3 regions of the Pseudomonas sp. S3_B11 genome follow, and region 2 is predicted to be linked to each of the others. Evidence: predicted binding sites of a transcription regulator. Region 2 holds the regulator's gene; each other region holds the start of a gene.

Region 1 (3,277 bases), 700 kb from region 2:
GCCCGGTCAGTATTTCGCGTCAGGCCATACCCATGTCCAGTACTTGTGGAGTGGCGAGGGCAAGGTCTATTGCAACCCTGGTTCAGTTGGTCAGCCACGTGATGGGGATGCTCGAGCAGCTTTCGCGACCTGGGACGGTGAGGCCTTCGCCCTGCATCGGATTGAATACGATATTGGTGAAACTCAACAGGCCATGAAGAGGGTCGGATTTACTCCGTACTTCTACGAAAATCTAGATACAGGCAGTCAGATCGGTGGGCGGATCAGTGTGGTTTGAGATTTTGTGCTGTGCGCCACTATTTACTATGCCCACCCAGGGAAGTTTGCAATGAGCAACGAAACGATACTCTTCAACCGCCCGTACATGACCGGCAAAGAGCTGGATTACATTGCCCAGGCCAAATTCGGCAACATGCTCGCCGGTGATGGCCCATTCACCAAGCGTTGTCACCGTTGGCTGGAGTCGCACACGGGTTGCAACACGGCATTGCTCACCCACTCATGTACGGCTGCGCTGGAAATGGCAGCGTTGCTGCTGGACATCCAGCCTGGCGACGAAGTCATCTTGCCTTCCTATACCTTCGTCTCCACGGCCAATGCCTTTGTGTTGCGTGGCGCGGTGCCGGTCTTCGTCGATATTCGTCCTGATACCCTGAACCTGGACGAGCGTCTGATCGAGGCGGCGATCACGTCACGGACCAAGGCTATCGTACCCGTCCATTACGCCGGTGTGGCCTGCGAGATGGACACGATCCTGGCTATTGCGCATAAGCATGGGCTGGCGGTGGTTGAAGACGCCGCGCAAGGCGTGATGTCAACCTACAAGGGTCGAGCCTTGGGCAGTATCGGAAATCTTGGGGCATTCAGCTTTCACGAGACCAAGAACGTGATCTCGGGGGAGGGCGGGGCGTTGCTGGTCAATGATCCTGCAATGGCATTGCAAGCCGAGATCATCCGGGAAAAAGGTACCGATCGCAGTCGATTCTTCAGGGGCGAGGTGGACAAATACACCTGGCAAGAGGTGGGCTCCTCGTTTCTGCCTGGAGAAATGACAGCAGCCTTCCTCTGGGCCCAGTTGGAAGAGGCGCAAGTCATCACCCATCGCCGCCTGGCGATCTGGGACTATTATCATGCTGCGTTGGCGGGACTTGAGCAGCAAGGGTTGCTTCGTCGTCCGATCGTTCCTGAAAATTGCCAGCACAATGCGCACATGTACTACGTGCTCCTCGCCCCTGGTGTGGAACGCCAGCTCGTTCTCGAGGCGCTCAAGAGCCACGCAATCTATGCGGTGTTCCATTACGTGCCGCTGCATTCATCGCCCGCTGGATCGCGCTATGGGCGGGTGCATGGCGCAATGGATATTACCGATGGTCATTCCGAGCGGCTGTTGCGTTTGCCGTTATGGCTCGGTCTATCCGCAGATCAACAAGACCGGGTGGTAGATGTGCTCGGCGGTGCTTTGGCAGCCCTTGCCACTTAGCGGCATAACACCGCCGGTTTTTCGACTTCGACACAATTGCGCAATAGCCTCCGCACCCCCAGAGCCCTTTGTTTTCCGGGCCTGGGCCCGCCAGAAAAAAGTTGGTCTGCAAATTGCTTAAGGCTGTGCAACACAGCAGTGGGCGGCAAACGTCCGGCATGCAGAGGAACGACAGTGGACAAGTACCTTTATGTGGCAATGACCGGCGCCAGCCAGAACGCACTGGCGCAGCGGGCCCATGCCAACAACCTGGCGAACATCTCCACCAACGGTTTTCAGAAAGACCTGGAACAGGCTCGCTCGATGCCGGTGTTCGGCGACAGCTTTCCGGCGCGGGCGTTTGCCATGTCCGAACGGCCTGCTACTGATTTCACTCCGGGTGCGCTGGTGGAAACCGGTCGTGACCTCGATGTCGCGGTGAGCGGGCCGGGCTGGATGGCCGTGCAGAATCCCGACGGCGGTGAAAGCTACGTGCGCACCGGCAGCCTCAATGTCGACGCCCTGGGCGTGCTGCGGGCCGGCAACGGCATGCCGGTGATGGGCAACGGCGGTCCGATCGCCGTGCCGCCAGAGCAGAAAATCGAAATCGGCCAGGACGGCACCATCAGCATCCGCGCCATGGGCGAAGGCCCGCGGGTGATGGCTGAAGTGGACCGCATCAAGCTGGTCAACCCGGACCTCAAGAACATGACCAAGGGCCTGGACGGTTCGATCCGGACCAAGGACGGCCAGCCGGCGCCCATCGATGCCAACGTGCAGTTGGTGTCGGGTTTCCAGGAAGCGAGCAACGTCAATGCCGTGGATGAAATGACCTCGGTGCTGGCCCTGGCCAAGCAGTTCGAGCTTCACGTCAAAATGATGAACACCGCCAAAGAAGGCGACGAGGCCATGGCTCGGGTCTTGCAGATCTAACCATTAACTAAAGCGTCGCGCCGAAAAACAGGCGTACGAGGAGAATCGAATGCTTCCGGCTCTATGGGTTGCCAAAACAGGTCTGTCCGCCCAGGACACCAACCTGACGACCATTTCCAACAACCTGGCGAACGTTTCGACCACGGGTTTCAAACGTGATCGTGCCGAGTTCCAGGACCTGCTGTATCAGGTAAAACGCCAGCCTGGCGCCCAGTCGACCCAGGACAGCGAACTGCCGTCGGGCCTGCAAGTGGGTACCGGTGTGCGCATTGTCGGCACCCAGAAAAACTTCACCGCCGGCAGCCTGCAAACCACCGAGCAGCCGCTGGACATGGCCATCGACGGTCGCGGTTTCTTCCAGATCCTGCAGCCGGACGGCACCACGTCCTACACCCGTGACGGTACGTTCCACCTCGATTCCAACGGCCAGATCGTCAATGCCAGCGGTTTCGCCCTGGAGCCGGCCATCATCATCCCGAACGATGCCCAGACGTTCACCGTGGGCCGTGACGGCACCGTGTCCATCACGGTGGCGGGCAACCCGGCCTCCCAAGTGATCGGCAACCTGCAGACTGCCGACTTCATCAACCCGGCCGGCCTGCAAGCGGTGGGCAATAACCTGTTCCTGGAAACCGCCGCCAGTGGCGCGCCGCAAGTCGGCACTCCCGGCCTGAACGGTTTCGGTACCACGCTGCAGAACACCCTGGAAACGTCCAACGTGAGCACGGTCGAGGAGATGGTCAACATGATCACCACCCAGCGCGCCTACGAGATGAACTCCAAAGTGATCTCCACCGCCGACCAGATGCTCTCGTTCGTTACGCAGAATCTGTAATCACGTCGCAACGTCCGTCATTACGTAGACAGGGCGGCCCCAGGGTCGCC
Region 2 (3,277 bases):
ATTTCGAGCAACTGCAAACCGCAGGCGATACCAAGCCAGTGCAGGGCTATGGGGTAACCATCCAGTACCACGCCTCCCAGGATCGCGTGGTCCTGATCGACCGCGCCAAGGTCGTCGACAAGGACAACAACGTCACCCAGGGCGAGAAAATCGTCTACGACACAGTCAAGAAGCTGGCCAGCGCCGGTCGCGCCACCGGCAGCAAGGTGACCGAGTCGCGTCCGCGGATCGACATGGTGATCCAACCGAAAAAGAAAACCGACGAGCAGAAGGCCCAGTAATGGCAACTCTGAAAGCTCAGCACCTGGCCAAGAGCTACAAGAGCCGTCAAGTCGTGCGTGATGTCAGCCTGTCCATCGACAGCGGCCAGATCGTCGGCCTGCTCGGCCCCAACGGCGCGGGCAAGACCACCTGCTTCTACATGATCGTCGGCCTGGTCCAGGCCGATCAGGGTCGCGTGCTGATCGACGACGTGGACGTCAGCCACCAGCCAATGCACGGCCGGGCGAAGGCAGGTATCGGCTATTTGCCGCAAGAAGCGTCGATCTTCCGCAAACTGTCGGTTGCCGACAACATCATGGCGATCCTCGAGACCCGCAAGGAACTCGACAAGGCCGGTCGTCGCCAGGAGCTGGAAAGCCTGCTGCAGGAATTCCACATCAGCCACATTCGCGACAACCTGGGCATGAGCCTGTCCGGCGGCGAGCGGCGGCGCGTGGAAATCGCCCGCGCCCTGGCCACCGCACCGAAGTTCATCCTGCTCGACGAACCGTTCGCCGGCGTGGACCCGATCTCGGTAGGCGACATCAAGCAGATCATCCATCACCTCAAGGCCAAGGGGATCGGCGTGCTGATCACCGACCACAACGTGCGCGAGACGCTGGATATCTGTGAAACCGCCTACATTGTCAACGACGGCCAGCTGATCGCCGAAGGCGACTCCGCAGCCATCCTGGCCAATGACCTGGTCAAGGAAGTGTATCTGGGCCATGAGTTCCGCCTGTAAGCACAAGTGTCTGGCGAATTGTCCGAGCGTCGTTTAATTTTATTATGGCGACGCTCTAGGCAAACACTTCAGTTTCAGGCATATAATTTGCTTAAGTTTGGCGCCTCGGCGCCCTGTAGTGGATGGCGCATGTGCGCCGGCGAATAAGGTGTTAAGCCCCTGCCATGAAACCATCGCTAGTCTTGAGAATGGGCCAGCAGCTGACGATGACACCGCAGCTGCAACAGGCCATCCGCCTGCTCCAATTGTCGACCCTGGACCTGCAACAGGAAATCCAGGAGGCCCTGGAGTCCAATCCGATGCTCGAACGCCAGGAAGAAGGCGACGACTTCGACAACACCGATCCGCTGGCCGACAACGTCGAGCAGAAGACCAACACCGAAATCCCGGAACCGGCCTACCAGGAAACCGCCCCGACGGTGGACAACCTCGAGGATGGCGAATGGAACGAACGCATCCCCAACGAACTGCCTGTGGACACGGCCTGGGAAGACGTCTACCAGACCAGCGCCAGCAGCCTGCCGAGCAGCGATGACGACGAGTGGGACTTCACCACCCGTACCTCTGCTGGCGAAAGCCTGCAAAGCCACCTGCTGTGGCAGTTGAACCTGGCGCCGATGTCCGACACCGATCGCCTGATCGCCGTGACCCTGATCGATTGCATCAACAACCAGGGCTACCTGGACGAGACCCTCGAAGAAATCCTGGAAGCCTTCGATCCCGAGCTCGACATCGAGCTGGACGAGATCGAAGCCGTCCTGCATCGCATCCAGCAGTTCGAACCGGCCGGCATCGGTGCCCGCAACCTGGGCGAGTGCCTGTTGCTGCAACTGCGCCAGTTGTCCGCCAAGACACCATGGCTGGCCGAAGCCAAGCGACTGGTCACCGATTACATCGACCTGTTGGGCGGCCGCGACTACAGCCAACTGATGCGCCGCATGAAGCTCAAGGAAGATGAGCTGCGCCAGGTCATCGAACTGGTGCAGAGCCTCAACCCGCGCCCCGGCTCGCAGATCGAATCCACCGAGCCCGAATATGTGGTCCCCGACGTGATCGTGCGCAAGCACAATGATCGCTGGCTGGTGGAGCTCAACCAGGAGTCGGTGCCCAAGCTGCGGGTCAACGCCCAGTACGCCGGCTTTGTGAAGCGCGCCGACACCAGCGCCGACAACACCTTCATGCGCAACCAGTTGCAGGAAGCCCGCTGGTTCATCAAGAGCCTGCAAAGCCGCAACGAAACCCTGATGAAAGTTGCCACCCAGATCGTCGAGCATCAGCGCGGCTTCCTGGAGTACGGCGATGAAGCGATGAAACCGTTGGTCCTGCATGACATTGCCGAGGCAGTGGGTATGCACGAGTCGACGATTTCCCGGGTAACCACCCAGAAATTCATGCATACCCCTCGGGGTATCTATGAATTGAAATATTTTTTCTCCAGCCATGTCAGCACCTCCGAAGGCGGCGAATGCTCGTCCACGGCCATCCGCGCGATCATCAAAAAACTGGTGGCCGCGGAAAATCAGAAAAAGCCGTTGAGTGACAGCAAGATCGCTGGTTTACTGGAGGCACAAGGCATTCAGGTGGCCCGCCGTACCGTCGCCAAATACCGCGAATCCCTCGGGATCGCGCCTTCGAGCGAACGCAAGCGGTTGATGTAACAGGCCACGCCACAGCGTTCCAGTGGCAGGCATTTCTGCCTGCCGCTTTATGCACTGGCAACGAAGGAGAAGCTGTATGCAAGTCAACATCAGTGGACACCAACTGGAAGTGACCGAACCCCTGCGCACCTACATCGGCGAAAAGCTCGACCGATTGGAGAGGCATTTCGACAAGATCACCAACGTGCAAGTCACGATGAACGTCGAGAAGCTGCTGCAGAAAATCGAAGCCACGCTGCATATCCCCGGCGGAGAAGTGGTTGCCAACGCAGAGCACACAGACATGTATGCCGCGATTGACCTGCTGACCGACAAGCTGGATCGCCAACTCAAAAAGCATAAGGAAAAGACCCAGAGCCTCCTCCAGGGCGCAACCGGTCGTTAACCCCCCAATCCATGATCCGACTAGAAACCATCCTGACCCCCGGCCGTTCCCAGGTGAACGCGCCGGGCGGCAGTAAGAAGAAAGCCCTCGAACACATTGCCAACCTGATCCACCGCGAGGTACCGGATCTGGAAATGCAGGACGTCTTCGAGGCATTGGTTGCCCGTGAAAAACTCGGTTCCACCGGTTTTGGCAACGGCATCGCCATTCCCCACTGCCGTCTCAAGG
Region 3 (3,277 bases), 650 kb from region 2:
GCCTTCCAGGGCCCAGTCGGACAGGTTGATGTACTGCACCATTTTGTTGGCTTCTATCTGGGCGGCGAAAAACGCTTCCACGGTTTCGCCACTCAGCTTGTAGGCCGGTGCCTGGGCAACGGCGGCAGCAATGACTTCACGCTCGCGCTGACGGTCTTCTACCGGTTTATGGCTGTCCCATTTGCTCAACGCCACTTGATCGCCAAGGGCCAGGCGTTCGCCAATGGCGTTAAGCAACGGGGTAAGGGCCTCAGGGGCGGGAGCCGAGGCGGCTTCGGCGGTGGAGGCCAGCAGTGCGGCAGACAGGGCAAGGCAGAGCTTGAAGCGCAAAGTCATGGGCAATCTCGTCTTCTATGGGGGAGCGACGAGGCATCATGCACGTAACCTGCGCCCATAAAAAAGGCCTCCCGAAGGAGGCCTCTCTTTATTCACGCCGTGCGTGGCGGCGTTTACTGGATCAGCAGCTGTAGTACAGCTCGTATTCCAGTGGGTGTACGAAGGTGCGAACCTTGATTTCTTCTTCGCTTTTCAGTGCGATGTAAGCGTCGATGAAGTCATCGCTGAATACGCCGCCCTTGGTCAGGAAGGCACGGCCCTTGTCCAGCTCTTCCAGGGCTTCTTTCAGGCTGCCACACACCTGTGGAATTTCCTTGGCCTCTTCAGGCGGCAGGTCATACAGGTTTTTGTCAGCGGCATCGCCAGGGTGGATCTTGTTCTGGATACCGTCCAGACCGGCCATCATCAGTGCAGCGAAGGCCAGGTACGGGTTGGCAGCCGGATCCGGGAAGCGTGCTTCGATACGGCGGGCTTTAGGGCTGTTCACGTAAGGAATACGGATCGAGGCGGAACGGTTGCGAGCCGAGTAGGCCAGCATGACCGGGGCTTCGAAGCCTGGTACCAGACGCTTGTAGGAGTTGGTCGACGGGTTGGTGAAGCCGTTCAGGGCCTTACCGTGCTTGATGATACCGCCGATGAAGTACAGGGCGGTGTCCGACAGGCCGGCATAGCCTTCGCCTGCGAAGGTGTTCTTGCCGTCTTTGGAAATCGACATGTGAACGTGCATGCCCGAACCGTTGTCGCCGTACAGTGGCTTCGGCATGAAGGTCGCGGTGCGACCGTAGGCGTCGGCAACGTTGTGTACGCAGTACTTCAGGGTCTGGACTTCGTCAGCCTTCTTGACCAGCGTGTTGAACTTCACGCCGATTTCGTTCTGGCCGGCAGTTGCCACTTCATGGTGGTGAACTTCGACGGTCTGGCCCATTTCTTCCAGTGCGTTGCACATGGAGGTACGGATCTCGTGGTCGTGGTCGAACGGTGGAACCGGAAAGTAGCCCCCTTTAATACCTGGACGGTGGCCTTTGTTGCCGCCTTCCACGTCCTGGTCGGACATCCACGAACCTTGTTCGGAGAAGATCTTGAACATGGAACCGGAGATATCGGACTTGAATTTGACCGAGTCGAAGATGAAGAACTCAGGCTCAGGACCGAAGAAAGCGGTGTCGCCGATACCGGTGGACTTCAGGTATTCCTCGGCGCGGTGGGCGATGGCGCGCGGGTCGCGGTCATAGCCTTGCATGGTCGAAGGTTCGATGATGTCGCAGACCAGGATCAGGGTCGGCTCTTCGGTGAACGGGTCCAGGACGGCAGTTTCGTCGTCCGGCATCAGGATCATGTCGGAGGCTTCGATGCCTTTCCAGCCGGAGATGGAGGAACCGTCGAACATTTTCCCGATTTCAAAGAATTCGTCGTCCAGCGCATCACGGGCCGGCATGGTCACGTGATGTTGAGTACCTTTGGTGTCAGTGAAGCGCAGATCAATCCACTTGACGTCATGATCTTTGATGAGTTGAACCGACTTCGACATATGTCCTCCGGGTGGCTTCGGGCGGGTAGTGGAGTGCCCTTAGATATGGGTGATGCCGGCGCGAATACTCTGCCATGGCAACCTGCCTCACAAGGGAGCAAATTGCATGCCAGTGCCCCAGCATGGGTTTTTTGCACCAAATCCACGCTTTTAAAGGCGTAAATCAAAGATTGTCAGACAATAACGCACTGCAATGTGGCGTCATCAATCGATAATGACCTGTTTTGGTGCATGCAAAACCATCTGCACATAAACTGGTTAAACCTTGAGCAATTTCCGCTATAATCCGCGCCCCCCTTTTTCGGCTGGCCGTTCGCGCGCTGTTTTCATGAAACTAATCGTAAAAGTCTTCCCCGAGATCACCATCAAGAGCCGCCCGGTACGGATGCGTTTCATCCGCCAGTTGGCCAAGAACATCCGTGCCGTGCTCCGAGACCTGGACCCGGCCGTGGTGGTGAACGGCGTGTGGGACAACCTCGAGCTGGAAACCCGTGTCAGCGAACCCAAGGTCCTGAAGGAAATGACCGAGCGCCTGAGCTGCATGCCGGGCATCGCGCATTTCCTGCAAGTTGATGAATACCCGCTGGGGGATTTCGATGACATCCTCGCCAAGTGCATGCTCCATTATGGTGATGCCCTGGCCGGCAAGATTTTTTCGGTGCGCTGCAAGCGTGCCGGCAAGCACCCGTTCAGTTCGATGGATGTGGAGAAGTACGTCGGCAGCCAGTTGCGTCGACAGTGCGCCGCGGCCGGTATTTCGCTGAAAGACCCGCAGATCGAAGTGCGCATCGAAATTCGCGACCAGCGGTTGTTCGTGATCCACAGCCAGCACAACAGCATCGGCGGTTACCCGCTGGGTTCGCTGGAGCAGACTCTGGTGCTGATGTCCGGCGGTTTCGACTCCACGGTGGCCGCCTACCAGATCATGCGTCGCGGCTTGATGAGCCATTTCTGCTTCTTCAACCTCGGTGGGCGTGCCCATGAACTTGGCGTGATGGAAGTGGCGCACTTCATCTGGAAGAAGTACGGCAGCTCCCAACGCGTGTTATTTGTGAGTGTGCCGTTCGAAGAAGTCCTGGGCGAGATTCTCGGCAAAGTCGATAACAGTCATATGGGCGTCATTTTGAAGCGTATGATGTTGCGCGCCGCTTCACGAATTGCCGACCGCCTGCAAATCGATGCGCTGGTGACCGGCGAGGCGATCTCCCAGGTGTCGAGCCAGACGCTGCCGAACCTGTCGGTGATCGACTGCGTGACCGAGAAACTGGTCTTGCGGCCGCTGATTGCCAGCCACAAGCAGGACATCATCGACCAGGCCAATGAAATCGGCACCGCCGAGTTTGCCCGGCACATGCCGGAATACTGCGGCGTCATCTCGGTCAATCCGAAGACGGCGGCCAAGCGCGGGCGGGT

What was found. The regulator sigma-54, encoded in region 2, starts transcription at its own class of promoters, with help from an activator protein. The targets are predictions, from matches to a motif close to ANTGGCATNNANNTTGCTNT.
Region 1: AB4O22_RS18780 (flagellar basal body rod protein FlgF) is a predicted target of sigma-54. The motif match lies at 1,581-1,600, and genes of this name have one in related genera.
Region 3: glnA (type I glutamate--ammonia ligase) is a predicted target of sigma-54. The motif match lies at 1,959-1,978, and genes of this name have one in related genera.

The regions. Positions count from the first base shown of each region.
Region 1 covers NZ_CP162749.1:4,187,443-4,190,719, reverse strand. Annotated here, with positions in the region: gene AB4O22_RS18790 (metallophosphoesterase family protein) at 1-277, shown strand, start outside; gene rffA (dTDP-4-amino-4,6-dideoxygalactose transaminase) at 329-1,480, shown strand; gene AB4O22_RS18780 (flagellar basal body rod protein FlgF) at 1,655-2,392, shown strand; gene flgG (flagellar basal-body rod protein FlgG) at 2,442-3,227, shown strand.
Region 2 covers NZ_CP162749.1:4,884,644-4,887,920, forward strand. Annotated here, with positions in the region: gene lptA (lipopolysaccharide transport periplasmic protein LptA) at 1-281, shown strand, start outside; gene lptB (LPS export ABC transporter ATP-binding protein) at 281-1,006, shown strand; gene AB4O22_RS22125 (RNA polymerase factor sigma-54) at 1,171-2,664, shown strand; gene hpf (ribosome hibernation-promoting factor, HPF/YfiA family) at 2,741-3,049, shown strand; gene ptsN (PTS IIA-like nitrogen regulatory protein PtsN) at 3,061-3,277, shown strand, end outside.
Region 3 covers NZ_CP162749.1:5,531,845-5,535,121, reverse strand. Annotated here, with positions in the region: gene AB4O22_RS24775 (chorismate mutase) at 1-336, opposite strand, end outside; gene glnA (type I glutamate--ammonia ligase) at 458-1,864, opposite strand; gene thiI (tRNA uracil 4-sulfurtransferase ThiI) at 2,193-3,277, shown strand, end outside.